3 regions of the Peribacillus sp. RS7 genome follow, and region 1 is predicted to be linked to each of the others. Evidence: riboswitches for the same ligand, from Rfam matches in the RefSeq annotation. Region 1 holds a riboswitch; each other region holds the start of a gene.

Region 1 (10,406 bases):
ATATATATCTGTATGGGAGAGTTTCATGTGAAGACTTTTCTTGGCTTAACGGTAGGTATTATCTGTAGTTTGATTGCAATTATAGGGCTTTCATCAGACATAGCTGGATTAACAGGTTATAACATAGTTTACACAATAAAGAAAAATGCCCCTAATTCTTACATTATATTAGTTTTGATAATAGTTATTATGTACCTACTTGCATATATTAGGGAGATTAGAAATCAAATAGTTAAAAAGCCAGATGAATCAAATTTGGATAACAGTCCTCCAGATAATGTTTTGTCTGCTTCAGATATATCTGTTCTTGATAATCTATTCGATACTTTTTCTGGTTGCACTATGTATGATTTCTTTGATACCCTAGCAGACACACGTTCCGTTAATATTAATCAAGCTGTGCATTTTGATGAAGCTATCAAGTTATTTTTATCACCCCACAAGAGATTAAGAAGTCAAACTTTGGAAAAAGCTAAAGGTGAATTTCTGAATGCTTTTGGGGAGTTTCTATTATACTCAACTTCATTTGAATCCAACAATGGGGTAATAGCTAGGTTCAAGTCGAAATCAGATGAGGAAGAAGATAGGTATTTGGAGATTGTTAGAAGAACATATAAACAATGGTCTGATTTTTTGGTAACTGTGGCAAAGGAAGTACCTAATTATCAAATAAAGGATTAACCATAGAATAGTACCAACTAAAACCCCTTAAAAAAGGGGTTATTCCTGTATAAAATTCGATTTTTATCAAAATAAATAATTGTAGTGGAAAAAAGAAGTATTTTGCTCCCGTGATTGGTATTAAATTTTAACCTGAGTGAATTTTTAACAAAACCTGCAAATACAATATTTTTCCCCTATGAAATATCGTATAATTAATCCAACAATTGGAGCAGGTAATTTTATAAAGAACTAAAATCTTATATTTATTAGTTAGATGGTGAGGGAGTGACAGAAAGTATGAATAAGAAACTTATATCTATGATTATTGCTATTTTACTTATGTTTTGTACACTTGGTTCGTTAGGCATCTTTTATATCCAGTATAAAAAGGATGTGGGGGTAGCGGAAGTAAATACGAATGAACGGTATAAAACAGATGAATCATTATGGGATGAATCTCCCGATGATGTGGTATTAGATGCTATTAATCCTATTAAACAAGATTTTTCAGGAAAGCTAATTATCCATTCTGTTATTTTAGGGTTCATTATTTTATCAGAAATAGGATTGTTAGTTGTATTACCTAATGAAAAAGGTAACCTGAGTTAAATTGTTCAATAAAAGAGAGAATTTAAACTGTTAAGGTGTTCAACTCAATAAGTATTAAAAACTCTAGGTATAGATGTTCATTTAGCCTGTGTATTCTCATTCCAAGTAGGATAAACGTAATGCTAATCAGAATTTCAAACACTAAGTAAAAAGTTTAAAACCCCATTTGATTATGGGGTTTTTTCATTATAAAAGACAAGTTTTATACATTAGGACAAAGATTTTTACAATAATGCTCACGAGCGAATAGAGTTATGATTTTATTTTACGAAGTGAGATTTAGCGATTCATTACAGCATGTTTAAATGCTTCATCAATAAGAGGTTTGATATAATCTAAGTTTTTAATGTACTTTAGATTAATATCAATCTGATTGGGTTCTTTATCCTTGGAATTTTTAATATTTATCTTTGAAACGTCTAACTCAGGAATTATCAATTTATATCTGTCGTACAAACTATCACGATTTCCATAAGGAAAATGAAATAGCAAGCGGTCTCCAATAGTTGAAATTGATAAAAATTTCTTGTTACTTTGCACTAATTGAAACATAATTCCATCTGAGATATTACAGATAATCGGTGTATCTATTGTATGTAGATAGTTCCCTATATAATCGTATATTTCATTTGCGATGGTACCTTGTTTATTTAATCTATTGAAAATATTGGCTTTATTAAGGTAAGCAGAATTTCCTTTAAGTATTTCGACTACATTTTCTAAATGTATTTTGATGTCCTTTTTATTTTTACTCATATACTCTATTTGTAGTTCTTTTAATTTCGAGCGGAAAATCTCATTTGTTGGGTAGTTTGAGATTAGCATAAATCTTGCATCTTCATCTCCAACCAATGTTCTATATTCTAAAATTTGTTCAATAGCCTTATTATCTACTACCTCTTTTACTTCAATATAGAGATTTCTTCCATTTCTATCTTTTAATAAAATATCGCATCTCTTCCGTTGGATGACCGATTCTCTTTCAATTAAGGTTAGTCCATCTTCAATTAAATCATGTCTTATTAACAATTTATTTTGTAAAACAATTTCTTCATTTCGTTTCATGTCATCACTCCTGGATTATTAAGGATAATTTTTTTAACATCAGGACACTGAGAATAAAATAAGGCTTCATTAACTCCAAAGCATCTTTTAAAAGACCTTTCCTGAAATGAATGCAGACTCCTCATTGAATATGAGTCTAGTCAGAGTGTGGCCTAGAAATGTCACAAACCCCCAATCATGTTAATATTTCGCTCCGTGTGAATAGTTAGATTATATCCTCTAATAACATGATTTTCACGTGTGAAAAAGTAAGGTGTAACTATCGGATACTTATTACCATTTTCAATACTTCAATTAGGGAGGAAGGTCTAAGCTCTACGCTCCCACACGATGCCTTAGATTTAGAGTAACTATTAAGTATAACCGCTCACTTTTTATTCTGCTTTTGACTTTCCTTGATGTAACTAAAAGGTAAAGTTAATAAAAAACGATTTTCATCAAGCAAATGTACATAACTTAAAGGATAGGTTAGCTATAATATTATCTACCTACTCCGATAATTTGAATATACGATAAAATTATCATGCTACTAATCAGCCGATTTACCTTAGGAGGAACACATGAAAAAAAATCAATTCTGATTATTAATCGTTAGCACATACTTACTCCTAGCCCCTTTTCTCAATTCTAAGTGACATTCTTAGCTCCAAAAACAAATAATGGGTATATAGTAATCCTTTCTATTTTTTCGTAATAATTGTAAAATTAAAATTATTACTTATTAATTAGGAGGACGTCATGGATTTTAAACAGGAACTTGAAAAATTATCACTACAACTTATAGAAAGAAAGTCCCATATTATTAATGAGGAATCCACCAAGCAATCTCTTATAATTCCATTTATTCAAAAATTAGGATACGATGTTTTTAACCCTCTTGAAGTAGAGCCTGAATATGTTTCCGACTTTGGAAGTAAAAAGGGTGAAAAGGTTGATTATGCAATTAAAAAGGATAGAAAGCCTATTATATTTATTGAAGCAAAGTCAGTAAATGAAAAGTTACATAAACATAGTGCACAAATATTTCGCTATTTTAATGCATCACCTCAAGTTAGATTTTCAATCTTAACGAATGGAACTGATTACAAACTTTTTACTGATTTAAATGAAGATAATATTATGGATAATGAACCCTTTTATCAATTTAATATTGAATCTCTTACTAATTTAGATGTAGAAGTAATTAGCAATTTCACCAAAGAAAACTTTAGTTTAGAAGAAAATTTAAAGTTTTCACAAGAATTAGTTTATACCCATAATATCCACTCTACACTAAAAGACTTGTTTAAAAATCCTACTGATGATTTTGTGCGATTTCTTATAAAAGATCTAAATAATCAGAGAGTAACTGCGGTAGTATTAGAAAAATTCAGACCAATTATTAAAAAGGCGATTAATCATACTTTATTAGAGATTATTGGAGAGGGATTATCATTTACTAACGAAGTAGATATAGTTCAACCACAAGAGGACTTACTTGTTTCTAATAAAACCTTAGTGACCGATGAAGACCGCTTTAAAGATGAAATTGAGGAAGAAAACAAACCCAAAGCTAATACAACAGAAGAAGAACTTCGTGCTTTTTCAATAGTGAAAGAAATTTTACAAGCAAGTGAAAGAAATGTTGATAACTTAAAATATAAAGATAACTCTAGTTATTTTGGTATCATAAATCGTGTAATTACTAAATGGTTTATTCGTTTTTATTCTGATAGAGATAATAGAAGTTTAATAATTCGTTTAGAATTAGAAACTGTAAAGAAACTTTGTCCTAGTTTTAGAGTTGAGGACGCCCCAAAAAGTAATGGTGTAAGTAGGATTTATATTAATTCGGTAGAAGATTTATTAGAATTAAAAAGTTTAATAATAGCTTGTTACGATGAAGTTAAAGAATAAACTCCTGACAAGAAAACAACAACTCCTTTAATAAAAGTAATTAACAAACATTGTATAGGCACTCTTTAAGGGTGTCTTTTTGTGTTATTAACGAGGTAGAAATTTACAAATAATGGTGATTTATATTAGGGAAATATAATAACTCTACCGCTTGTTTTTAGTACTGTGTTTTATAGGTAGGACTTACTGCAAGAGACGGATTAGAAATTATGAAGGTGACCTAATTTTGCATGGCTAATATACACCCATATAAAAAACACTCTATAAAGAGTGTCTTATAGTCGTATTTGTGATTCTGAATGAACTTGATAATTCAACACTTACTTCTTTTTCTTGCACATTTAGGACAACCACTACCTTTATTTCTGTTTTTTACGGGGATATTCCATTCGTGACCACAAACTGAACAGAGCCACCAGACTCTTTTATTTGAACCTTTTGTAACATCAGTTGGTTTTAAGTCACCGTTTTTTTCTGGGTGCCACTCATTTGCAAGTTGTGGATTAGCAGTTAATAAATCATTATACCCAACAATTACGGCGTTTTTACCTCTACAGGCAGGGCATCCTTGACCACGTTTTACCCTTTTTTATACAGTAGTTTGCCATTCAAAATGACATTTACTACATTGCCACCATAACTTTTTTTCATAAATATTTAGAGTAGGTTCGTCCAGTGTAATATCTTCATTCTTTGTAGAATGAAATTCCTTTACTAACAAAGCATATTTTTCATCTATCCTTCCTTCAGTAAGAAGGATATTTGATACTTTTTTTCTTAATTTTTTATCCTTATTACACAAAGGGCAACCATCGGTTTTAAGTTGATAATAAATAGTCTTTTGCCATTCATATTTGCAGGTAGGACACTGCCAACACACTTTTTTTTCGCTACCAACGGTTATATCCTTTGGTAGTAATGGTAAGTTATTAGTAGGATGCCAATACTCTAAAAGTTGTGGATGCTCAATTTCCAAACTATCGTGATTTACTTGAGACGTTTTATTAGCACATTTTGGGCATCCATTTCCTCCACGATTTCTACTTGCTACTGTCGCAATCCATTCATGCCCCTTCTTGCATACCCACCATACCTCTTTATGGCTATTAGCCGTTACTACAGACGGCTGTAATCCACCATTTTTTTCATGATTCCACTCTAATGCCAATTGTGAATTTGCTTGTACTAATGAATTTTCTTTTGTCTGCAAGTCCATTACTTTATAAATTAAAATTCTATCTCTATTGATGTCTACATTAATTTCAAAACTAAAATTATAGGTTTTATGTATCTAGTCAAAGATAAACTTGATAGCTGACTCCAAATCTGCTTCATTTCGGTTGGCAACCACATAATCTATAGATATATCATTTAATTCAGGAAGTCTACTGTCTCTAATTCTAATTAGTGTTACATTGTTATCTTTACAAAGTATATTCTTTTTAAAATCTTTTTCCATCTTGTGCCAAGCTCCATCATATTCTACTCCCAATTTTAACTCTGGTATGTAAACATCTATGGACATCTTACCCAACCAACTAAAATAGTTCTTATCTATATTTTCCAAAACATTTTCAAAGTTTTGTTTCAAGTAAAAGTATATGGCTTTTTCAGGAAAAGAAATTCGTAACTCATTACTGCATTGAGGACAACCACTACCAGTATTTCCATCGTCTCTTGTTCTATTGGATACTAATGTCGTCCATTCATCACCACACTTTTTACACTTCCACCATACTTTATTACTTGATTTTGCTGAAATTTGAGAAGGGTTTTTCCCTATATTTTTCTCAAAGTGCCATTCCTTTGCTATCTCAGGAAATAATGCCTCTAAATCTGTTTGACCTTTTATTGCCAATCTACCGCTAAAGTAGGGGCAATGGTGGTCCGCAATTTTACTATTTATCGTTGATTCCCATTCATGCCCTTTTTCACACTTCCACCAAACTTTTTTACGTCCACCTGCTAAAACCTTATCAGGTGTTAAAGTATTTTTTTGGTAGTTCCAAAATTTTGCTACCTCTGGATACTTAGTTAATAAATCATTGTACCCTTTTTTGAACTTTTGGTGTTTACAATAAGGGCATCCACTTCCATTTCTGCGAATGTTAGTCGTAGTATCATAACTATGACCCTTCTCACATATCCACCATACCTTTTTTTGACTGCCGTACCCTATATCCTTTGGTGTTGTAAGTATATTCTTTTCATAATCCCATTCACCTAACAAATCTTGCTTGTTATTCTCAATACACCAATCATAAAAACTTTTCCCCATAAATCACACCTATTTTTTCAAAAAGAGATAATTAACAAAGGACAGTACATATTAGTCCTGTGTCTAATATAAACTATTCCTTTATTATAATTTTTTTCAGTATAAAACGAACAACCTTGCACTATTTAAATCATACACGGTAAAACTAGTTTAAAAAGGTTGGATTTGAGTCAATATTTTGGACAAGTGGGCGATTATAGTGGCATTAATTGTCTACGCAAGGGTTTCAACTGTTGACGTATTTTTTTTGAAAAGATAACAGGAACAAATACTACTAAATACTAAAAGAAATGAATTAAAAGAAGCTATTCAGTTTATAGATAAAGTAGATACCAAAAAAAATATAGAAAAATATATAAATATACAAATTTGTTGAAAATAGTAAAAATTTGTAATATTATATATATATAAATATAGATTGAAAGAGCGGAGGATATGAATGGCAATAGAATTAGTTTTGTATAAGAATGGAAATGAATATGAGGAAATAATTGTAGATGATATTATAAATAGAAGCGACTTTGACACAGTTAAGAAGAATTTGTATTGTGCCTTTGAAGGTTGCCCTGCAAAAATCGAGTATGTGCCAAGGGGTAAGAGGATTGCACACTTTAAGACATGGCCGATGAGCGACCATTCAACTGATTGTAAAGATTTTTTTGAAAGAGAAAAGCAAAAGGCTGGAAAAAAGAGTTTAGCTAGTAGTTCTGTTGGTTTAACCGATAAGCACATTAATAACGTTTTAAGAAATTTAATTAATTCTATTGATGAAACAGAGGAAGAAAAACAATTAAGACTTGAACAACAAAGAACCAGAAATAAAAATAAAAAAATAAATAAAGTTACTGATGAATCTCAGAACTCAGAACTTACTGAAAATATCAGACCTACTACTGACAATAATGCAGACACAACAGTAGAAGGTTTAAGAGCACCAAGTGTAAAAAGACGTTATAATTTAGCTTTGTTAAGTGAAGATGATATTAATACGGCAACGGCTTTGTATGAAGAAGTTGATACTATCAGTATTGAAGAGAATCGAGTAATATTTAAATTGAAAAGAAATAATAAGGAAGCAAACATCTATTTTGAAGAAAACTTCTTTAACAACTCAGCTAGAAATATAGATTCAATGTTTGCAATAGTAAAAAAATATTTTGATGATGGAAATACAGTAGAATTATATTGTGTAGGTAATGTGGAAAGAAGAAATGGTAATATATGTTTAGTCATTAATAAACAAAGTCATATTCGAATTAATAAAATGACTATTGAAAGATTTACTTTTAATATTACAAATCCTGATTTATTTTAGATTATTTGTTTAAATGACCACTTTATTAGAAAAGTGGCCTTTTTTATTTGTTAAATTTTTCCCTTTTCATAGTTAGGCTCGTGCGATTCGATTATAAAAAGTTACTGTGTAAAACTTAAGAAAATATACTTATTTTATCTTTCTATACACATTAGTATAAGTTAAATACATAACTAAGGAAGCGTTTTTAATTTTATATAGAAATGAGTGTATTTCCATATTCCCGATAGACTACACTTTAACGGTAATTGACAGGTGCTAAACGAAACATAGTCAATGATTTCAAAGCTTAAATTTATTAGCTTTTAACCATTATTGAAATCTTACAGAGTAAAAGGAGCAGGATTGAAATCTATAAATGATAAGTGGTTAGACCCTCTCTGACGACAATCTTGTGAGTGAGATACTTTTTGCTATTTTTTCAGGCTTAGCACAGTTTGAACGTAAAATGATAAAGCAAAGTCAAAAGAAAGGTATATCTAAAAGTAAAGGGAAATTCAAAGGACGCAAGACGAAGTTAATTGAAGGAGGTAAAGAAGAACAGCGAATGATAATAGAAGCCTATAAAAAGGTAAGTCTATAAGAGATATTCGTATTACTTTTAAAGTAGGTACAGGAACGATCTATGGGTTATTGGATAGAGAAGTTATTAGATAAGAATACAAGAAAACAATGTAGGCACTCATCTCAATATGAGTGTCTTTTCCATTTGGATACACAAATCCTCTTTATTATAGTCGAAATTTTTAGAAAAGTATGAGGATTTAGTCATGTACATTCATAATATAAATGGTAAAATTAAGTAATTAACTTGCAAAAGGCAAACTTATTCAAAAATAAGGACGCAAATCTACAGGTCAAAAAGTATTTTGCTATGATGCTGAGTTTTCGCAAGAAAGATGAATTAAACTAGATGAATGAGCTGAATGTTTTGGATGAAGAATGGACTAGATTAAATTTAGAAGCTAAAGATATAGGATTTTCTATTCGGGAGATTCCAGATTTTATTCAAATTAGTGGAATTAAATAACATTAAGTGGGTAAATAGTATTTAAGAGTATTTCATAAAAATATATAGATGGAACCATGAGGTGATATTATGTTAGAACAAATATTAGCGGAACGATTACGTGAAGAGCCACCAGAAAATTGTACAGTTGTAAAGGGAAGTATTCCGATTATTGCATTTGGAAGATTTAGAAGTGCCAAAGTAGCTTCTGTTAGTTTAAATCAGAGTTGGGCAGAGTTCGAACCAGTAAAGGATAACTACCGTTTTCATACTTTGAAAACTTTAGGTGTAGATAGTTACTCTAATATTACAGACAAGCATGTAAACCAAATAGTGGATTATTGTGAGAGATATTTTGAAAGATATTATACTACAGGCATAAGAAAGATTAAAAAAAATCCACTATACTATAAGTCATGGTTTAATCCTATGGAGAAAATGATGAATGATATTTATGGAGTTAGTTATCTCGATGGAAGTGCCTGTCACCTGGATATAAGCCAATGGGCTACTAATAATACATGGGGTAAATTAACAGAAACCCAGAGAAAAGCAATCGTGGGAAAAAGGGATTTAGAATTATTAAGACAACAAGTGTTAAATAATAATTATGAAATTATCTTATTAAATGGTGCTACAACCTCTGAAGTGTTTTTAAATCAATGCTTTAATATAGATAATTATGAGACTGTTACTCTTCAAAAAACAACCAGGAGTAAAGGTGAGAAAACAATTACTAAAGTTGAAGGATATTACATAAAGGTTAATAAGCTCTTAGGTGAGATACTTAAAAAGCCAATTAAAATTTTTGGCTGGAATGATTATATACAAAAAAAACCAACAAATATTGAAATGATTAAAAGTTGGGTGAAAAGCACAATAACACTACCTTAGAACTGAAAAATTCAAATGATATGAATCTGTTTTTTTTCGAACGCGAGTTCAAGAAGATTAATTGATGATAACATGTTGAAAGTTAAATCTATATCAATGCTTTGATAAAGACCTCCCTGGAACGATACATATAGATTGTTGATAGTTGGAAAATATAAAACAATTATATTAAAAGAATAAATATAGAGGAAAATAACTATGAAGGGTTTTCCTTCATAGTTATTTTGTTAGAGCATCCTTCAATTGTAAAATGAATTACTCAAGGTTTCTTGTTCAACTAACATTAACGTTAAAAATTTTAAACATAGGCTTATTTAATAATAAGGAATTAGTTGTTTTCGCAGTTGTAGTGTTAAACAGCTTCAAATTATGTTGAATTTATAATGAAAAGGATTAGACATAATGAATAATGGGGAAATTTTTATTAAGGGGAAATATGGATAAAAGATTGGTTTTAAACATTTATTTAGAGTGATATAACCACGCAATCATGTTAAGAATATGCGTCGTGTGATTAGTTAGATTTTCCTCTCTATTAACATGATTTTTACGTGTGAAATAAAAAGGAATATCTATCGGGTACTTATCACTAATTTAATATTTTAGAGTAGAGCGGAATGTCTAAATTCCACCGCTTCAATGCTCTGAATGAAATTTTGATAGTGATAGATGAAATA
Region 2 (10,406 bases), 1.2 Mb from region 1:
ATGCCTATCACCGAAATCAAATACGGCCATTGTCGCAATTGATGCAGCTCTGTCCGACATTCGCAGCGGCCATAGTGGAGATGTACCAGATCATCTCAAGGATGCCCATTACAAAGGCGCCACTGACCTCGGACGCGGTATCGGCTACCTTTATCCGCATGACTACGAGAATGGCTGGGTGAAGCAGCAATACTTACCGGACAAACTGCGCAGCAAAAAATATTACAAACCTAAAAAGAGTGGAAAATTTGAACAAGCCCTTGCCTCGGTCTATGAAAATATCGAGAAAAAGAAATAACTCCGGATCACTTCAGACCCGGAGTTTTTTTATTGTGGGTTATGAAAACTTTTAATATTCCTCAGATTGACAAAGACCGCCTCCCCATAAGCATTCATCAACCGTATTACTCATTCCAATATTCTGCGGATGCATAACTAAATTGAGCACGACCAGTTTATTGGTTTGTATGTACACCTGTCAGCCAAACGCTCCGGCTAGACTTCTTAGTTAGAAACCGGAACGCTTAGGCTAAATTCCCTTTGAATCGCCTTGCTTGGCCAATTTTCCCCGGAAATTAGTCCGCATCAAGGGCAAAAAACAACATTTCAATATTTGATTCCGATAACTTTTACAGCATTTAATCTTAGCTTATTGCAGACTGCAATCCGCGCACTTTTAGCCGCAGAAAAATTAGGTTTCCTCGTATCCAGTAATGTCAATTACGATTGCTAGCGGCATGTCCACTTTCATAAGAAGGCACAACAACTTTTTGGTTGCTGTACCTGTGTAGTCAATCTTCTTCTTTATAGATACCCTTCGATGCTTTAATCATATTTTCCAGCCACATTTTCTTAAATATATTCACACGACGGGGACTGCCATTCTCTTCACCCTCAGCTGAATTTTCTATAGAATCATTATCTTCTGCGGTGAGTTCATTTGTACCAATTTCGTCGGAAAGGATTTCGTCGGAAAGGATTTCATTCGAATTGCCTTCATCTGCTAAAATTTCCGTTGAGCTACTTTCATCTGATGACGAGCTTTCTGTTGAACTACTTTCATCTGATGATGAGCTTTCTGTTGAACTACTTTCATCTGATGATGAGCTTTCTGTTGAACTACTTTCATCTGATGAACTTTCCGTTGAACTACTTTCGTACGACGGGCTTTCCGTTGTACTATTTTCCTCTGTAGAGATCTCAATTGAATCACTCTCATACGATGAGCTTTCCGTTGAATCACTCTCGTACGATGAGCTCTCTGTTGAATCACTCTCGTATGATGAGCTTTCCGTTGAATCACTCTCGTACGATGAGCTTTCCGTTGAATCACTCTCGTACGATGAGCTTTCCGTTGAATTACTTTCATACGATGAACTTTCAGTTGAATATTCCATTTATTTTTTAACCTCCAATATTTATTTAATCTTTAGGGATATCCGTACTGCATATATATGCGCCTTCTTTCTAATAGGGACTTTGCTTATCACCCATTTTAAGGTAAAACTACATTCTCTTATAAATATTTGGCGATTCAATTTTACCTGGTCAATTTAATTAGATTCAAAGTTTTTTCTCCTTGCAAACAAAAAAATAGCCTCGGAATCGAAGCTACTTTACATTTTTCCCTTCATACTAGCTATGATGTCCCTTTAGCCAACCGACCACCGATTTCCCACTACTTTCGCGAAGCTCCTCGACATTTTCCTTGGAAATGATCTCGCCATCCTTAATCAGAATGACTTCATCAAGGATGTTCTCGATTTCCTCAATTTCATGAGTCGCCATAATTACCATTTGCCTTTCAAAATCGATAGAAGACAGCAAGCACCGTACAATCGACTCCCTGACCATAACGTCCAACCCTGAGAATGGTTCATCCAATAATACGACCGGTGCCTCACGAGAAAGGGCTAGCACTAATTTAAACCTTCCCCGATTACCTTTCGACATCGTACGGACCTTCTTCCGGTCATCCAATTTCATGAATGCCAGCATTTCAATTGCCTTATCCCGATTAAAATCAGCAAATTGCGATGCATGAAATTCAATATACTGACCTGCCGTAAAATTGGGATAGAAAAAATCAAGCTCTGTCAGATAAGAAACAACAGAAGCTGTCCTCCTGCTTACCGGCATCCCAGCGACCGTCACCTCACCATGATCCGGTTTCGCGAGACCCGCAATCAGTTTGAGCAATGTTGACTTACCGCTACCATTGGCTCCCAACACCCCATAAATCTTCCCCACTTCAAATGTGAGTGATACACCATCAAGGGCAGCAATGCTTCCATACATTTTCGTTACATCATGCAGCTCAACTGTCATTCCGCATCCCCCTGCTTCTTCAGAAATTGCTGTACCGCTGTCAGCATTTCTTCTCTCGACAAGCCAATTTCTTTCATGTTCTCAACGAATGTCTCAATAACTTCCGTTTGAATCCGGGTACGCAGTGAAGCAATCAGCGCCGGATCATTTTTAACGAATGTACCTTGCCCCCTTCTCGTCTCCACAATTCCATCCCTCTCAATCTCGCTATAAGTACGCTGTATCGTATTCGGATTGACACCCATTTCGACAGCCATTTCGCGGACCGATGGCAATTTATCCCCACTCTTTATTTCACCCCGTACAATTGAATAACAAATTCGATCCGAAACCTGTAAATAAATCGGCTTTGATGCATGAAAATCCTCTGACATCCTTTACACCTCAATCTTTCGGTCAAGCAGCCAACATGAAGCAAGGAACAATATCACTAATCCAATAACATCCAACCCGCTTGTCAAAAGTGAAATATTTCCCCCGCCTTCTATATAAAACTCCAACTTGGCTTGAGACAAGCTAAACGACGAACCGCTAAAAGCCGGTACAGCCCATATATCATCCAGGTTCCGATATACCATTGTATGACCAACCCAATTTTTCAACAAAACCATTCCTATAAACAGAAGAGACACTAACAGCCAACGAATATTTTTAATAAGTTGAATCCTTGCGAGTGCATGATACACTACCCATAAAAACATCATAAGCACAGCTATGACAATACTAACCGCCGTCATAGCCCCTCCTAACTGTAACAGGCTACCTAATTCCGTAATATTCCCCACCTGAAAGTCTTGCTGAAAATAACTAGTCGGAACCTTAAAAGCCACAAAAACTAAACAGCTGGCAAATAAAATGGAAACCACTTGAAACAGCACACTTGACACTAATTTACTTCCAAGCAAAATCGCTGCAGACTGGGGATTGTGAATCCACAATTGCGTCTTCCCCTCGTAATTCAAACATCCAAAAATCAAAGAGAACATAATAAATGGCTGTAAGAACAAGATCACCCATGTACACATATAAAAAAGACCTGCAACTTCCAAAAACTTGGATGCTAAAAAAGAAATGAACACAAAGCCAACTTGCGCAACCAACAACCACAGAAGCGTGGCTTTCCCGATCAACCACTCCTTTTGCACTAAACCTTTAAATGAAATCAACTTCCCAACCCCTTCAGAATTGTTCTAGTTACATAGTACACAGTTACACCAAAATATGTCAAAGGTATTATAAAATAGTAAAATATACTATTATTTTATATTGAAATTAAATATAATGGATGAAGTGGTTACAAATTGAGGAAGGAAGTAAAATATGAGACATGAAAAAAAGAAGAAAAAGAAACGGACATGGCTGAAGGTAGTTGGTATAATTGTCCTACTTTTTATATTAGCAGGCGGAGCCTTTGCCTACTCCGTATGGAATTCACTGACAAAAACCGTTGACACGATGCATACACCAATAGACCGTACCACGGATAAACGAACGAAAGACCTTGCACTATCAGATCAGGAGCCATTCTCGATGCTCATGCTCGGTGTCGATGAACGTGATGGCGACAAAGGCCGTTCAGATACTATGATCGTCTTGACAGTCAATCCACAAAAGAAATCGGTAAAAATGCTAAGCATTCCGCGTGATACACGGACAGAGATTGTCGGTCATGGGACACAGGATAAAATTAACCATGCATTTGCTTTCGGCGGCGCGAAAATGTCCATGGATACCGTTGAGAATTTCCTGGATATCCCGATCGACTATTATATGAAGATCAATATGGAAGGATTTAAGGATATCGTAGACGCAGTCGGCGGCGTAACTGTCCAAAACGATTTGGACTTCACCTATGAAGGCGTCCATTTTGCAAAGGGAAGCATTAATCTAAATGGGGAAGATGCACTTAAATATTCGCGAATGAGATATGAAGATCCGAATGGTGATTATGGCCGTCAATCCAGACAACGTTCCATCATCGAGGCTGTCATCAAGGAAGGCGCTAGCCTTTCATCATTGACGAAATACGATGATGTATTCGCTGCATTAAGTAAAAATATCCAGACGAATTTGACGTTTGATGACATGATGGACATCCAAAAGAACTACAGGGACGCAAGCAAAAGCATAACCCAAGCAACCATTCCAGGAAATGGAACGAAAATCGACGGAGTCTACTATAATATTGTGTCGGATGAACAAAAAGAAAAGGTTCAATCCGAATTAAAAGAACAATTATCCATCAAATAAGAAAAAATGAAAGAGCTGTCCGGACCCGCATCCTGACAGCTTTTTCATTTTCCCCGTCCAATATTCTGACAAAAAACGAACACCAATTGTAGAGATTTGTTGGAATTTTTGTTGTTTATTAGGCATGAAAAGACGGTATAATCTAATATGAGCTGAAAATTCCATCTTCCCCTTGCCCCTTTAAATCACTTGACCTATTATTCTATGGACCCGGAATTCCATCAACCACCATTCATCAACTATAATAAATAATCCTAAACAAAAGGAGCGGATTTACATGAAAATCAAAGCAGGCAGCTGGGCTATGCTAAGCACACAGGACAAAATGTTTATTCTTAAAGCCATCAGTGATCGTTCAAGAATGAAATATGTTTCATGAGAAGTAGATCTTATCATCGCTACACGAGAGCATCGCCTCTCCCTTTTCAATAAAACGAACTTGAGCCTGAAAAAGGAGAGGAATCTATTCAAACTGATGATCCCATAATAAACGCCATTCGCCTTATTCTTTCACGGCATGTAAACATCCCAAAGCGAGAATTGAAGACCTGTGTAACTGGAATTTCATAGGCCGTTTTATGCTGCCTCCCATCCTTATCCAGCCTCCAGTTCTTCACTTTCTTAAATTGGCCTACATCATACTGAAAGGTCTCCACTTCCATATGCTGGCGCTGGACCGATTTTGCATCTGCAGGTTCGGAAAACCGAAACTTCACTTCAAAACTTAACAAATCCCCGGACTTCAAAAAAAATGATACAAGCTCGCCGATACTCCTATTGGAATCTTACTTTGTCTCCTCACCCTCATCACCCTCACAGGTTATCATTCATTTATATATATATATAGGGGAAAACCATAAAAAAGAAGCATGTTGTTAGACATGCTCCTTAAGTATATGTATCTGAAATGATTTCTTAGATTCATTGACGCCTTCTCCATCGATAAAAGAAAAGAAAACAGAAGATTCCCAGCAAACCGCCAAACGTGTCCAGCATGACATCCTGCCACAAGGGAGTTCGGCCACCGGTTAGTTTTTGATGCAGTTCGTCTGCACTCGCATAAAAAAGGACACATAAAAGAGCGCCTGAAAACGAAAGAACAGGATTCTTTACAAAACGGCGCCAAACACGATACGTCAATAATCCAAACACAAAAAAGATAAAAAGATGGGCACCCTTCCGAAGGAAAAACTCCAGAAAGCCATTTACCCCAGCTGTTTGGGCACTCACCTCAACCCCACCATAAATGAATGAAATGCCACTTAGCTTATCATACCAATATGGCGTATTGAACTGCGCTAAAAAAGGGGTAATGCTTTGCTCCTCATACGTCTGCGAGGAAAAAAAGAAGATGACCATTGCCCATGAAATGAGCAAAATGGGGAATATGTATCTACGGATCATATACTATCAGGTTGTTCAATGATCCCGCTTAATTTCTCCTTAATCTCTTCCACAAGTTCATTTACAGAAACATCTTGTCCAGACTCACCCTTGGCAAAAGTGTCTTTTAAAATATCAAAAAAATCCATTAGAAATTTCCACTCCAATATATAATTGAGCCACCATTTCATACTGTTGTCCTAATCCTTTTTTCAAAAATAAGGAATATAGCTCATTTATTTGATAATCACATATATAGTAGGGATTGGCAAGCGGAATCTAATAAAATATCAGAAAAATAACTAAAAATTAACATTCCCTTAATATTCAAAGTAGGAAGGAATACTATTAGTCAATATGTGTGGATAAAAGAAAACAAAAAAAGGACCGATTCCTCAGCCCCTTCGATACCCCGAATTATGATCGTCCCATAAAATAAGTCATTAATGAAATTAAAACTAACGTAATGGTAATATAAGTCCCAATAAAAATTTTCTTGCTTCTCTGTTTCTTTTCATAAACTTCCTCGAACGTAATGAATTTGTTTTTTGTCATCAAATATCTCCTTTTACTTTGATAGCAGCTATCTGACATCGCCTACCGCGAAGTCCCTTAGCTTGATCTTTATAGTGTAGTATCGGCACATAACCAATGATATTTAGGTAATATTAACTATTTTTTTATAGGCTATATTTCTTAAATCTGTATAAGGTTAAGTCAACTTGAAAACACATTATGTACATTTAGTAAATTCAATGACCATTATGGTAAATCCTGCCTAGCCATTTAAATAATCTGAATTTATTAAGCGCTTACTTTATAAAATTCATTATTAATTTTATCCAACCGAAAAATGACAACCATAACGGTACACTGAATAAAGTTCCCCATATTAATCCCTTCATAAAAGCATTAAGTCCATCCATAATAAAAATCCCTCTCAATTAGGTTGCCTTTTTATTATTGTCCCCATGTTCTTTATTCTGGATACCTTTTAAGGTAATTTCCGAAAATGAAAATAAAAAAAGAAGACTGTATAACAGCCTTCCCTAACGTTAGTTTATAATCCCGTAATATCTACTTTTTCCAGTTCATTTTCCCTTGATGAACTCTCGCACATCTTCAATAGATAATCCTAGATTTTTAGCCTCTAAAATTAGATAAACCCATTCTTCCCGTTCATTGTTAGCTTCCATGATAAATCCCACCCAACTTGTGGTAACACAGCCGTCTTAGCATTTAGCCTTAGACCTGTAATTTTGCGTCCCTACTTTTCAATAGGTTTGCCTTTCTCAAAAAAATATTTCACATTAATTATTCTCAAAGATTAATAAATCTCTTGAATTCCCTGTTTCGATGGTGCTATATAAACCATCATGTCCTAAAAAAATTTCCCCTTAATTAAAACTATATTAATGTTAATTATACTTAAATAAGTAATAATAGCTCATAATACTATTCGTTTTTTTCTGTCATTTTTCAACATCTTTCATCAAAAAGTGACATTTCAATGTAAAAACGCTGGTATAATGCGCTTTCTTTACAATTCTTTATTAAAAATAGATTTATAATAACTATAATAAGCTCGAATTTACTATTCCACAAAAATAATATTTCGAAATAAGTGGGCTAAGTGATTCAGTTTTAATTTATTTTCCTTAAGAAAAAAAGCCAGCATTACAAACCATAATATGCCTGTAACCTGACTGTTCGTGAACTCTAGTAAATATTTACACACTTGATTCCCTTTGGATACCTAATAAATTGCTAAACATCCCTTTTTTTTCATTCGCCAACTGGTTATATTCACCGACCTGAATGATTTCTCCCTGATCCATGACCAACACTTGATCGGCATTGCGAATCGTCGATAATCGATGAGCTATGACGATCATTTTTCCTTTTAATCTTTCAATAGCGGTTTGAATCTTCGCTTCGTTCTCCGTATCCAAAGCACTTGTTGCTTCATCCAAAACCAGGATGGCCGGTTTGCGTAAAATCGCTCTGTCTAGTACCAGACGCTGCCTTTCTCCTCCCGATAGTCGGACACCTCGATCTCCGATAATTTCTTATCTTATAAAATTGATCTAACCGAGAAATAACAACCACAACGGAAAGCTTAAAAGCGTTCCCCACAGTATTCCCACAACAAGAACTTCTGAAAATAAAGATCTTCTTTGTAGTCTTAGGACTCTTAGCTCCTTTGACTACCCATTTAGACAAAAGGAGAGCTTCCTGCATACTTCCTCATTCACCTTCTTAACACAAAAAAAGGACTGATTTCTCAGCCCTTACATCCGTTATGATTTACCAAGAAAAAAAGTCAATAAAGAAATCAAAATTAAAATAATAGTAATATAAGACCCAATAAAAATTTTCTTACTTCTTTCTTTCTTTTCATAAGCTTCCTCGAACGTAATAAATTTGTTTTTTGTCATCAAATATTCTCCTTATATTTTGATGGCAGCTATCTGACAACGCTTTCAGCGAAGTCCCTTTGCTTGATCTTCATATTAAAGTATCGACCAAACGGCAAAAATATTAACTGTATTATTCACTATTTTATACTGAGCAAGATTTTATAAATTAATATCAGTTCTTTACTATATAGTTTACTATAAATCATACAAAATACATTAATTCAATATATTCCATTATACCCAAAAGTCTTTTATACCAAGATATTAATTCAATAATGCAAAGCAAATATCCCTAACTGTTGCATAGAACTATTTTTAGAGCTGCAATTTGATTAATCCCTATCCATTTACTGATTAGTAAATAAAAAGGATAGAAATTCACCTTTTGCCAAAAATAACAAAAAGGATATCAACGGGAGGAAGAGAAAAATGGATTCAGAAATGCAGGAGAAGTGCGGGGTATTTGGAGTGTTTAATCACTCCAAAGCAGCCGAATTAACTTATTATGGACTTCATGCACTTCAACACCGTGGTCAGGAGAGTGCAGGAATTGTGGCTAGTGATGGGAAATCATTCAGGAATCACAGGGGAATGGGATTAGTTACCCAAGTATTTTCACGGGACATCCTTGATGGATTAAGCGGAAATATGGCCATTGGTCATGTACGATATTCAACTTCTGGTGAAAGTTTATTGCAAAACGCACAACCTCTCGTTTTTAAATATAGCGAGGGGGACCTGGCTGTTGCTCATAATGGCAACCTCGTAAATGCAAGGATAGAACGGGATGTGTTACAACAGCAGGGAAGCATATTTCAAACAACAACTGATACTGAAATTATTGCTCACTTAATAGCTCGTTCAAGTAAAAAGCATTTCGCAGAAAGCGCACCTGATATTCTTAAACGTCTCGACGGTTCATTTGCCTTGATTATAATGACTGAAAAACAAATGCTAATTGCCCTGGATCGTCATGGGTTACGTCCGCTTAGCCTTGGAAAAATTGGTGAATCAATCATCGCCTCCTCAGAAACATGCGCTTTAAATGCGGTTGATGCTAAGTTCTGGCGGGAAGTTGAACCAGGTGAATGGCTTCTTATAGATGAAAATGGAATTCAAACTGGAAGATTTGCGGAAAAAGGTAAGGTTTCCCTTTGTTCCTTTGAATTTGTCTATTTTGCCCGTCCAGATAGCGTTATTCAAGGAAGAAGTGTCTTAACAATCCGGAAGGAATTAGGTGGAATTCTGTCAAGAGAACATCCGACACAAGCTGATGTTGTCGTTGCAGTTCCCGAATCAAGCGTCCCTGCCGCCATTGGTTTTTCTCAACAATCAGGAATTCCATATGAAATGGGGATTATTAAAAACCCTTATGCTGGTCGTTCATTTATTGAGCCCACGCAAGAATTGCGCGACTTAGCTGTTCGACTGAAATTAAGCGCTGTGCAAGAAATTTTGGAAGGAAAAAGGGTGGTATTAGTCGATGATTCGATTGTTAGGGGAACGACAAGCAAGCGCATTGTCCAATTGATTAGGCAAGCAGGTGCCAAGGAAGTCCATGTAAGAATTAGTTCACCTATGGTTAGAAACCCTTGTTTTTATGGAGTGGATATGCCAACTAAGGAAGAACTATTTGCCAACAAACACGAACACGAACGAGCTATGGGAAAGGTTATCGGGGCAGATTCATTAGCCTTTTTAAGCACCGATGGGTTATTAGAGGCAGTAGATGTAGATCTTGGAGAAACTAGCAACCGCTGTATAGCCTGTTTTAGTGGTGCTTACCCAACTAATATTTGAAATGATACAGCTTAAGTATGATAAAAATGGCAGGCATCACACAAATGAATAATTTTGTTGATAACATCGCTACATCCACAAGCTTTTAAGTTATAACAAAAGTGAACAGTAGAATCCAGTTCAAAAAAAAGCTGATTGACAGCCATCAAAAGTATATATATTTTTTGTTTTTCTAATTCTTGTGGAGCTGATTAATCAAGTTCTGTTCGTTCTGAATAAAATCTC
Region 3 (10,406 bases), 2.6 Mb from region 1:
GACCACCTTGGGATCATTTACGATCGAACGGGCTATCGCAACCCTTTGCTGTTCCCCACCAGATAATTCGGAAGGCAGCATTCTAGCTTTATGTTTAATGCCAACCAGATCAAGAACTTCCATGACTCTCTTTTTGATTTCTTCTGGTTCCTTTTCGATAACTTCCATGGCAAATGCTACATTTTCATAAGCAGTGAATGTTTGAAGGAGTTTAAAATCTTGGAATACCATACCGATATTACGGCGGAATAGAGGAACTTTCGAATTGCGGATACTTGGAAGGCTAAGGCCATTGACCAAAATATTACCGCTTGTAGGCTTTTCTTCCCTATACATCATTTTGATGAAAGTCGATTTTCCGGCACCACTGGGACCCACTACATAAACGAACTCGCCTGGCTTTATTTTCACGTTGATTCCATTAATGGCAATTACGCCATTTGGATATGTCTTTTTCACATCTATCATTTCTATCATTCTAAAACCACCTAATTTGCTTGTATTATCATTATGTACTACAGCTTTTTCGACAATTTTCAATTAAATCTGACAGGAATTTCTCTTACTTGAGCACAGAAACATTATAACATCATATTTTGTCAAATTAAGCTTAAAAAATATTACAGTTTCATTTCAGTTAGACATATATCAACATCATATGTAATATTTCAAGGGTTTAATTGCTTGATAAGGGATTGAATGTGAGTTGTTTCGAGGTTTTAAAGGAGGCTAAAAAAACGTCCTGCTGACAACAGAACGTTTCGTTAATATTACTTATGTCCAGCAAGCCATTCTGCGACCATGCTCGCTTCCTTGCCCTGAAGTATACCTTTTGGCATACCACCTTGGCCATTCTCGATGACTTTTTCGATGTCTGCTTTTGATAGCTTCGAACCGACCTTCGTTAAATTCGGTCCTACGCCGCCTTCAAGATTCACTGCATGACAACTTGAACATTTGTTTTCGTAAATTTTCGCGGCATCACCAGCACCTGCCGTTGTCGTTTCATTATTTTCACTTGCAGGCTCTTTATCTGCAGCATCATCGTTCCCACCGCATGCAGCCAACGCCAAAGAAGTACCCAAAACTAAGGCTAACCATTTCATTTTCATTGAATTTACCCCCTCTGATTTATACCAGCACAAGAACATTATACCAATTTCAATCCCGTTTAAAACCCTCTCCAAGTACCTCAGATGCGTCCATTACAATTACAAACGCTTTAGGGTCAACGAGTTTCACCAATTGTTTCAATTTGGTGAATTCCGACTGATCTATTACGCACATTAAAATAGGACGAGTATCATCCGTATAGCCGCCATACCCGGATATCCCTGTTACACCCCGGTCCAGCTCATGTATGATAGCATCCCTTACTTCCATTTCTTTATTCGTGATTATCAGTGACATCTTTGAACGGTTCAACCCAACCTGGACGAGGTCTATCGTCTTACTTGTCACATATAATCCTATTAATGCATAAAGCCCTTTTTCAATATCAAAAACAATGGCAGCACTTAAAACGATGATTCCATCAATGACAGCCACACAAGTCCCTAATGACAGGTGGGTATACTTATGGAAAATCTGTGCCGCTAAATCGGTCCCCCCTGTAGAACCCTTCCCGCGAAAGACAATCCCCAGCCCAAGTCCGACCATAATCCCTCCGCAAATCGAACCAAGCAATGCATCATTCGTCCATGCATCCCAATCCTTTGTCAGAAATACCACTAAAGGCAAGAACAAGGTTCCAATCAGGCTTTTGGCTCCGAAATGTCTTCCCAGGATGATAAGCCCCGCAATGAACAAAGGGATATTAAACCCCCACAGTACATAGGCCGGCTCCCAACCGAGAGTTGAATCCAGAATCGTGCTAATCCCACTGACACCGCCAGATGCAATCTGGTTAGGCAACAGGAATACATTAAAACCAATGGCAATTATGGCCGAACCGACAATTACCAATCCATACTCCATTAACTTTTGCAGAAAAGGGTGCTTCGGCTCCCGGTATCTTTTCCTCATTCCATATTGTCTCCTCAAACCATCGTTATTATCTAGTATTGGCCGAACGAAGCATAGCATCCCTTTTCATATCCTGTAAATGTCAGCCAGATCGTTCAGGGAGCCCCATGCATAAGAAATCACAAAAAAAGCCGGACCGGGAATCCGGTCCGACTTTTTTGTGATTTCTTATAATTTTGAACGTAAATACGCATCAATGAACATATCGATATCTCCATCCATGACAGCTCCCAAGTTTCCGGTCTCCGCACTAGTACGGTGATCTTTAACCATGGAATACGGGTGGAAAACGTAAGAACGAATTTGACTTCCCCAGCCAATTTCCTTTTGCTCACCACGGATTTCATCCAAATCCGCTTGTTGCTGTTCAATTTCACGTTGATACAATTTGGCTTTCAGCATATTCATCGCTTGGGCCTTGTTTTTGATTTGAGATCTCTCATTTTGGCACGTTACCACGGTATTAGTAGGTAAATGTGTGATCCGGACTGCCGAGTCAGTTGTATTGATATGCTGTCCACCTGCACCACTTGCACGGTACGTATCGATTTTCAAATCTTCCGTGCGGATTTCAATATTGATCGTCTCATCAAATTCCGGCATGACTTCACATGAAACGAATGAAGTATGGCGTCGTCCTGAGGAATCGAAAGGAGAAATACGGACAAGACGGTGCACTCCTTTTTCCGCTTTCAAATAACCATAGGCGTTATGGCCTTTGAAAAGTAAAGTGACACTCTTGATACCAGCTTCATCACCTGGAAGGTAATCAAGGGTTTCCACTTTAAAGCCTCTTTTTTCACCCCATCTTGTATACATACGAAGCAGCATGGAACCCCAATCCTGGGACTCCGTTCCGCCTGCACCTGGATGCAGTTCAAGAATGGCATTTTTCGAGTCATATTCTTCACTTAGTAAAAGTTGAAGTTCAAAGTCATTCATCTTTTGTGAAAGGATCGTGATTTCTTCTTCCAGCTCTGCCAAAAGTTCTTCATCATTCTCCTCTTTCACTAGTTCATATGTCAAATCCAGATTTTCATATGATTCATTCAGATCGGACAATTGATTGACTTGTTCTTTCAGAGCATTCGTTTCATTTATGACAGTCTGTGCTTTTTGCTGATCATTCCAAAAATCGGGATGTGTCATCTCATTTTCAAGCTCTGCGATTCGTGCCTCTTTTTCATCTAAGTCAAAGAGACCCCCTAAAGTCCGTTAATCGTTGCGCTGTCCGTTCAAGTTCATTTCTTATTTCTGCTAATTCCATTTCTCTTCACCTCATTAGTATGTTAAAAAAATCCCTGTAGAGGGATTCACTTCACAAATAAACCTCTTCAAACTATATGCAAATATATTGCTTTATGCAAACTAAACATAAAAAGAGGCGGCAAGCCTTACACTTAACCGTCTCATAATCATTATACACCTAATTTCAGCCTAAATTGCCATGGCAATTCTTATATTTTTTACCGCTGCCGCAAGGACATAACGCGTTTCGGCCAACGTCTTCCTTTTTACGGGCAGGGGCTTTTTTCACTTTTCCCCCGTCTTCTTCCTTCGGATTGACCGCTTGTCCTTTTATGACTTCCTTCCGCTCTAGATTGTTGCGGATTTCAGCCTTCATGATGTATTTTGCGACTTCATCTTCCATAGAAGCAATCATGGCTTCAAACATCGCAAAACCTTCTGATTGATATTCACGAAGTGGATCGATCTGGCCATAAGCACGAAGGTGGATCCCTTGGCGCAATTGCTCCATTGCATCAATATGGTCCATCCACTTACTATCGACTGCACGAAGAACGATTACTTTTTCGAATTCACGCATTTGTTCTTCAGATAGCTCTTCTTCTTTTTGGTCATAGTTTTCTTTCACTTTCGCTAAAATGAATTCAACCAATTCCGCTTCATTTTTTCCTTCTAGATCATCTACAGTGATGGAACCTTCATTGAATAGGTTACCATTCAGGTAATCGACAAGGCCTTGTAAATTCCAGCCTTCCTCATCGCCCATTGGTGCAAACGCGACAACATTGCGCTGGATGGATGCCATAATCATCGTTTCGACGATTTCACGTAAGTTCTCACTTTCCATTACATCGAAACGCTGCTTATAGATGATTTCACGTTGTTGACGGAGAACATCATCATATTGCAGTAATTGCTTACGTGAATCGAAGTTATTGCCTTCGACTCGTTTCTGTGCGGATTCAACGGCCCTCGTCACCATTTTACTTTGAATTGGCTGGGAATCATCCATTCCAAGGCGTGCCATCATGCTTTTCATGTTATCGGAACCGAAGCGGCGCATCAATTCATCTTCCATTGATAAATAGAATTGAGTGACCCCTGGGTCCCCTTGACGGCCGGACCGACCACGCAACTGGTTATCTATACGCCTGCTTTCATGACGTTCCGTACCGATTACAGCAAGGCCACCAAGCTCCTTGACACCTTCACCAAGCTTGATATCCGTACCGCGTCCTGCCATGTTCGTAGCGATCGTGACTGAGCCTTGATTACCTGCATTCGCAATGATTTCCGCTTCACGTTCATGGTTCTTTGCATTCAAAACATCGTGAGGGATTCCTTTTTTGGATAAATAGGCAGAAATGACTTCCGATGTTTCGATGGCAACCGTACCGACAAGCACTGGCTGACCCTTTGTATAACGTTCGGCGATGTCTTCCACAACAGCCTTGAATTTCCCATCTGTTGACGCGTATATAAGATCTGCCCGGTCATCCCTGACGATATTCCTGTTTGTCGGGATCGCAATGACATTCATATTATAGATATTGCGGAATTCCTCTTCTTCCGTTTTGGCTGTACCAGTCATACCGGAAAGCTTTTCGTACATCCTGAAATAGTTCTGGAATGTAATCGTCGCAAGAGTCATGCTTTCATTTTGAATCTCAAGGCCTTCTTTCGCTTCGATCGCCTGGTGGAGACCTTCACTATAACGGCGGCCCTTCATCAAACGGCCAGTGAATTGGTCAACGATGACAATCTCGCCATCCTGGACTACATAATCCACATCCAAATGCATGGAAACATGCGCCTTCAACGCCTGATTGATATGATGATTCAATGTAACGTGACTAATATCGAACAAATTATCGATATTAAACGCTTTTTCAGCTCGGTTCATCCCATCTTCGGTCAGCTGAACGCCTTTTGTCTTTTCATCATACGTGTAGTCCGTATCTTTTTGTAACGTTCTCACAAACGCATTGGCTTGGATATAAAGCTGGGCCGATTTTTGTGCGGAACCGGAAATGATCAAAGGCGTTCTCGCTTCATCGATCAAAATCGAATCGACTTCATCAATGACAGCAAAGTGCAGTGGACGCTGTACCATTTGCTCTTTATATAACACCATATTGTCACGCAGGTAATCAAAACCTAACTCATTATTCGTGCTATACGTAATGTCGGCATTGTACGCCTCTTGTTTTTCTTCTTTAGAATGACTGTTCAAATTCAATCCGACGGTCAAACCAAGGAAATCATACAATATCCCCATTTCGGTGGCATCACGGTGTGCCAAGTATTCATTGACAGTAACGACATGTACACCTTTACCAGTAAGTGCGTTTAAATAAACCGGCATGGTGGATGTTAATGTTTTACCTTCCCCTGTTTTCATCTCGGAGATATTTCCGTCATGAAGGGATGCCCCGCCCATGATTTGAACACGGTAAGGATATAACCCTAAAGCACGTTTTGCCCCTTCACGCGCAACCGCAAAAGCCTCAACGAGCAAATCATCCACGGTTTCCCCATTTTGATAACGCTCTTTAAACTCACCAGTTTTGGCACGCAACTGTTCATCCGATAACGCAGCCGTCTCATCGGCCAGCGCTTCGACCTGATCAGCGATTTTTTCCAAACGTTTGATTTCTCGCTTATTCGGATCAAAAACTTTATTTAATATATTAAGCATTCAATAACGCTCCTCTATTATGGTTATGATCGTTCAATGACAAAATTCATATAAATTAAGAAGAAACACACCTTCTATTATGACTAATCCACGCTTAATTTTACCACTTCTATCCTAGAGGTACAACTTCATGTCACTACCGTTCCTATCGACCCGAATTCAATTCTTGTGAAAAACAATGGATAAATGAGGAGTAAAACTGTTAAAATAAAAGGAAGTATATAAAATATATAGCAGACTCCCCTCTATTTCCAAATGCAAAAGAGAATTTCCCATAACCTTCCATCACTAGATGCTGTGTCATCCCTAGCGATAGCATGTCAAGGTAATCCAACCTTACAGGCTTCATGTTTTGAATGATAAGGTGGGCTACTGAAACTTATTAGCAGAAGATAAATAGAACATGTTTCGAGGTGGTATTGATGATTGGTGAACGTGTAAAAAAACTGCGAGAAGAAAAGAAAATGTCGATGACCGAACTCGCCGATAAAGCAGGCGTGGCAAAGTCTTACTTAAGTTCCCTCGAGCGGAACTTACAAACGAATCCTTCCATTCAATTTCTTGAAAAAATCTCCACCGTACTCAACATTCCTGTCGATGCCCTACTTTACGATGCACCGAATAAGGAAATCTTGGACACTGATTGGATGAAAATTGTTGAAGAGGCTATGAATTCCGGTGTTTCAAAACAACAATTCAGGGAATTCATCGAGTTTAATAAATGGAGAAAAGATAAAGAAGAATAGAAGTGCACTAGTCTACCTACATAATCCTGAAGAATACAGCTTGAATAAGCAAGACTCGCTAGAATGGAAGAATAAACCCTATAAACAGCTAATGGGTTGAATCACTGTTTATAGGGATGTTCTCATCTTTTCGGTACTTATCTTCCATCGTTTTCCTCTGATGTAACCTCAAGGCTTTTCCGTTCAAAAAAAGCTATAATTTCCTCTTTTTTGAAACCCAAGCTCCTTGCTTCTGAAATCAACTTCACCCATTCTGGATCCATTTCCACATTAGCCACCTCTTCTACCTCCTAAAATACTCTTTGTATTTCAGGCAGACCAGCCATCATAGTCTTAAGGACCTTAGACCTGTGCCTTTGCGCCCTCATCTTTCAATAGGTTGCCTTTGCCGTGGTACTTATTACCAAATACATTACTTATAATCATATTATAACGGATACCCACTCCATATATTGCTATTTTATGTCGGTAATCTACCAAAATGCAAAAACTTTCATCCGACAAAATATTACAATATTATGAAAATTAAAAACCTAATTCATTTTTTATCATATGCAATAGTCAATTTCGCTTTTTTATATAATAGTAAATATTTCTCTTCTTAATCAATCGATGGGGCGTATCAATTCTCTCTATTGTAAGTGCGTCCGTGCTTTTTGCACAGTTAAGTCCTTGCCGCAGGTCGGACAAAGCCACTTTCCATATTCCGCACTGCTAAAAGAAGCCCTATGGCATGTATGGCAATTCTTCCGATACAAAAAACCCCTCTGCACCTTTAGCCAATTGTTTTTCATAATAAACTAACCGTTCTTTTTAAAGAACTAACAAATTTAGTATAGCCCAAAAGATAGTGGTGATTTTATAGGTACAAATAATTACTTTATCTCATTAAAGAACGAATTTCGTTCTTTAAAATGAAACTCAAATTACTTTCTATTTTTTAAAGAACAAAACTTTTATACTTTCCAATTCATATAAATATAAAAAATGTTATCAACTGCCAACGAATATGTTGGTAATCTACCAAAATGCATTAAAAAAGCACAACCCAGAGGCTGTGCTTTTGATCTTAGATTCATAATTAACTAGGTTCAATTAATCCGTAGCGTCCATCTTTACGACGGTACACCACGTTCGTTGTGTTGGTATCCGCATTCGTATAAACGAAGAAACTGTGACCAAGCATATTCATTTGTAAAATCGCTTCTTCACTGTCCATCGGCTTTAAATCAAAGCGCTTATTGCGGACCACTTCAATATCGTTATCGTCTTCGAATTCATCCACCACTTCGTCAACTTCCGTATTGAAGGCGAATGCCTCGGGCGTCGTTGATATGTTGTTCCGGTATTTACGATTGACCTTCGTTTTATGTTTACGAATTTGGCGTTCAAGCTTATCATTGATCAAGTCAATGGCAGCATACATATCCGCATTTTCCTCTTCAGCGCGAAGAACCAAATTCTGCATAGGAATCGTCACTTCGACCTTTGATGTATTATTGTTCACTTTCAAATTCACTAACACATTTGCATCTGGTGTATTGTTAAAATATCGTTCTAACTTGCCAATTTTCTTTTCGACGTATTCTCGAATTGCTGGAGTTACCTCAATGTTTTCACCGCGTACGTTGTAATTCATAAAGTGAGTCCTCCTTAAATTAAGACTATACAGTTAGATTCTACAATACCCCTCCGGTTCCTTTTGGAAACACATCATGAAATATGTCGAAATTATGAAACAATTGTCGGAAGGTTTGGAAAGGGTTGATGTCTGCCCTAACTCCATTATAACAAATGTAATGCCATAAAGAAAAAATTAAGACCATATTATTTACAGAAAATTTAAAAATATTTAACATAAAAACCGTTTGGGATCCAAACGGTTGGGTAATCAATTTCTTTTATCGTAGAACATGCCATCTACTGATAGACTCTCATACGGGTTCGTGTATTTATTAGAAGATTTTTTCTTCTTATTTATTTCCTGGATATCCCGCTGTATTTCCTGCTTTTGGAGCTTCAGCAAGTGATCGACCTTTTGGTTAAGCAATATGGTTGCACGGCCTAGCTGTTGCTCTTCACCAGTAAAAGGCGGTTTGACTTCTGAAAGAAGTTCATCTCGCTGATCAATCAGCTGTGTGGCCCTTTCTATTTTATCATCACGTTCTGCAATCGTCCGGTCTTCCAGAACACCAAGTAATTCAGCAGTCAAATCATGAAAGGTTTGAATCAGCATTACACTTGACCGCTTTGCGTAAATTGTTTTTTCCGGTTCATCTGAATAACTTCCTTCCAAGTATTCCGGAATTCAGTAACAAGTCCCTCCACCTCTTCCAAGGCAGCAACATCATTTTTCAAATTCGCATCTATCAGACGGCGATTCATGAAATCATACAGACTCATCATTTCTTTGGATACTTCCACATCCATATTCAACGTCACCATCAATTCGTGGATAATGTTTTGCGCCTTGATGATGTTCGTATTCCTCGCTTCAATATTACCAGCTTCAATGGCTTTTTTCCCAAGCACGATGAACTTCAAACAGCCATTATACAGCATTAATGTAAGCTCGCCAGGAGATGCTGTATTGACTGAATTTTGTTGGTACGATTGATATGGATTATTTATCGCCATATTTAACTTCCTTTCCACTTACCTTAACTAAAATAAGAAGCTAACGATGCACTTTGGCTGTTTGCCTTTTGAATCGCTTTTTCCATAGCCGTGAACTGGCTGTAGTAACGTGATTCCAATTTCGTTAACTTTGCTTCAAATGTTGAAATTCGGGTATCCAATCCGTTAACCAATTTCCCAATGGTAAACGAGTTATTAACATAGCCAGCCTTCCCTGCTTTTTCAGTTATCACCTTCATGGATGATTGTATATCATCCCTTAATCGGCGGGCGAGGCCTTTGTCGATCTTTTCCGATCCATTGGCCATGAACATATCATAAATCGCATTGGGATCCTCACTAATGGCTGCCCGGAGCTTGTCCTCATCAATCGTTAATTTACCGCCCTCGAGGTAATTCTTTGTTGTGGTAATTCCCAAACTGCTAAGACTGTTTTTTCCTGTGATCCCATCGACCGAGGTGTACAGAGATGATCTCATCGTAGTTAAAAGACTTTTTAATGTCGAATCGCTTTTTAACGTTCCGCTCTTCGCTTTTTCCTCCCACAGCTTCACTTCATCTTCCGTCATTGCCTTCTTTTGCTCGGTTGTTAATGGGGTAAAGGAGCGATATTTCGCTTCACCCGTTTTATCCTGAACCTTTTTAATGATTTCATTATATTTATTCACAAACTGAGTGATCGTGTCCAAGATGGCATCAACATCAGCTGTTGATGAGAATGTAACGGTATCCGTCGTTTTCTGCTTTACCGTTATTTCCGCTCCATTAACCTGAAACGTATTCGAAGGTCGGGAAATTTCCAGGCCATTATAAACAATGGATGCATTTTCCCCTATTGAGCCGCCAGCCCCCTCATTGTTACTGCTCATTTTTAACATATTGAAAAAATCTCCGGTGCCCCCCAATTCAATTTCAGGGCGGTCTTTAACATCGCCGGTATTTTTAGCAGTGATGGAAAACTGCTGGGAATTTTCATCAAAAAATAAAGTCACTCCCGAGTTAGCATTGATTTTATTGATGACACTCTCTAACGTGTCGTCCGCATTAAGGGT

What was found. A riboswitch is a leader RNA that binds a small molecule or an ion and turns the genes downstream of it on or off. The one in region 1 is predicted to bind cyclic di-GMP.
Region 2: it holds a riboswitch for cyclic di-GMP, as region 1 does, so the genes downstream of both, ACDZ29_RS01640 (anti-repressor SinI family protein) here and ACDZ29_RS23555 (hypothetical protein) in region 1, are expected to answer to the same signal.
Region 3: it holds a riboswitch for cyclic di-GMP, as region 1 does, so the genes downstream of both, sinI (DNA-binding anti-repressor SinI) here and ACDZ29_RS23555 (hypothetical protein) in region 1, are expected to answer to the same signal.

The regions. Positions count from the first base shown of each region.
Region 1 covers NZ_CP168135.1:4,717,438-4,727,843, forward strand. The annotation lists gene ACDZ29_RS23510 (hypothetical protein) at 28-681, shown strand; gene ACDZ29_RS23515 (hypothetical protein) at 961-1,272, shown strand; gene ACDZ29_RS23520 (endonuclease NucS domain-containing protein) at 1,552-2,337, opposite strand; gene ACDZ29_RS23525 (type I restriction endonuclease) at 3,076-4,233, shown strand; gene ACDZ29_RS23530 (zinc-ribbon domain-containing protein) at 4,547-4,768, opposite strand; gene ACDZ29_RS23535 (zinc-ribbon domain-containing protein) at 4,823-5,449, opposite strand; gene ACDZ29_RS23540 (zinc-ribbon domain-containing protein) at 5,525-6,511, opposite strand; gene ACDZ29_RS23545 (hypothetical protein) at 6,951-7,826, shown strand; gene ACDZ29_RS23550 (hypothetical protein) at 8,221-8,409, shown strand; cyclic di-GMP riboswitch class I at 8,636-8,719, shown strand; gene ACDZ29_RS23555 (hypothetical protein) at 8,926-9,729, shown strand.
Region 2 covers NZ_CP168135.1:290,861-301,266, forward strand. The annotation lists gene ACDZ29_RS01590 (replication-associated recombination protein A) at 1-298, shown strand, start outside; gene ACDZ29_RS01595 (hypothetical protein) at 792-1,397, opposite strand; gene ACDZ29_RS01600 (ABC transporter ATP-binding protein) at 1,636-2,328, opposite strand; gene ACDZ29_RS01605 (GntR family transcriptional regulator) at 2,325-2,702, opposite strand; gene ACDZ29_RS01610 (hypothetical protein) at 2,706-3,494, opposite strand; gene ACDZ29_RS01615 (LytR family transcriptional regulator) at 3,649-4,578, shown strand; gene ACDZ29_RS01620 (hypothetical protein) at 5,046-5,309, opposite strand; gene ACDZ29_RS01625 (VanZ family protein) at 5,500-5,982, opposite strand; gene ACDZ29_RS01630 (hypothetical protein) at 5,979-6,110, opposite strand; gene ACDZ29_RS01635 (hypothetical protein) at 6,379-6,516, opposite strand; gene ACDZ29_RS01640 (anti-repressor SinI family protein) at 7,053-7,157, opposite strand; cyclic di-GMP riboswitch class I at 7,176-7,259, opposite strand; partial or broken gene ACDZ29_RS01645 (ATP-binding cassette domain-containing protein) at 7,692-8,027, opposite strand; gene purF (amidophosphoribosyltransferase) at 8,811-10,181, shown strand; gene ACDZ29_RS01655 (hypothetical protein) at 10,354-10,406, opposite strand, start outside.
Region 3 covers NZ_CP168135.1:1,738,327-1,748,732, forward strand. The annotation lists gene ftsE (cell division ATP-binding protein FtsE) at 1-477, opposite strand, end outside; gene cccB (cytochrome c551) at 771-1,112, opposite strand; gene ACDZ29_RS09000 (YitT family protein) at 1,162-1,977, opposite strand; one part of gene prfB (peptide chain release factor 2) at 2,194-3,228, opposite strand; one part of gene prfB (peptide chain release factor 2) at 3,230-3,292, opposite strand; gene secA (preprotein translocase subunit SecA) at 3,458-5,971, opposite strand; gene ACDZ29_RS09015 (helix-turn-helix domain-containing protein) at 6,394-6,717, shown strand; gene sinI (DNA-binding anti-repressor SinI) at 6,855-6,995, opposite strand; cyclic di-GMP riboswitch class I at 7,027-7,111, opposite strand; gene hpf (ribosome hibernation-promoting factor, HPF/YfiA family) at 7,799-8,356, opposite strand; gene ACDZ29_RS09030 (flagellar protein FliT) at 8,609-8,953, opposite strand; gene fliS (flagellar export chaperone FliS) at 8,953-9,354, opposite strand; gene ACDZ29_RS09040 (flagellar hook-associated protein 2) at 9,378-10,406, opposite strand, start outside.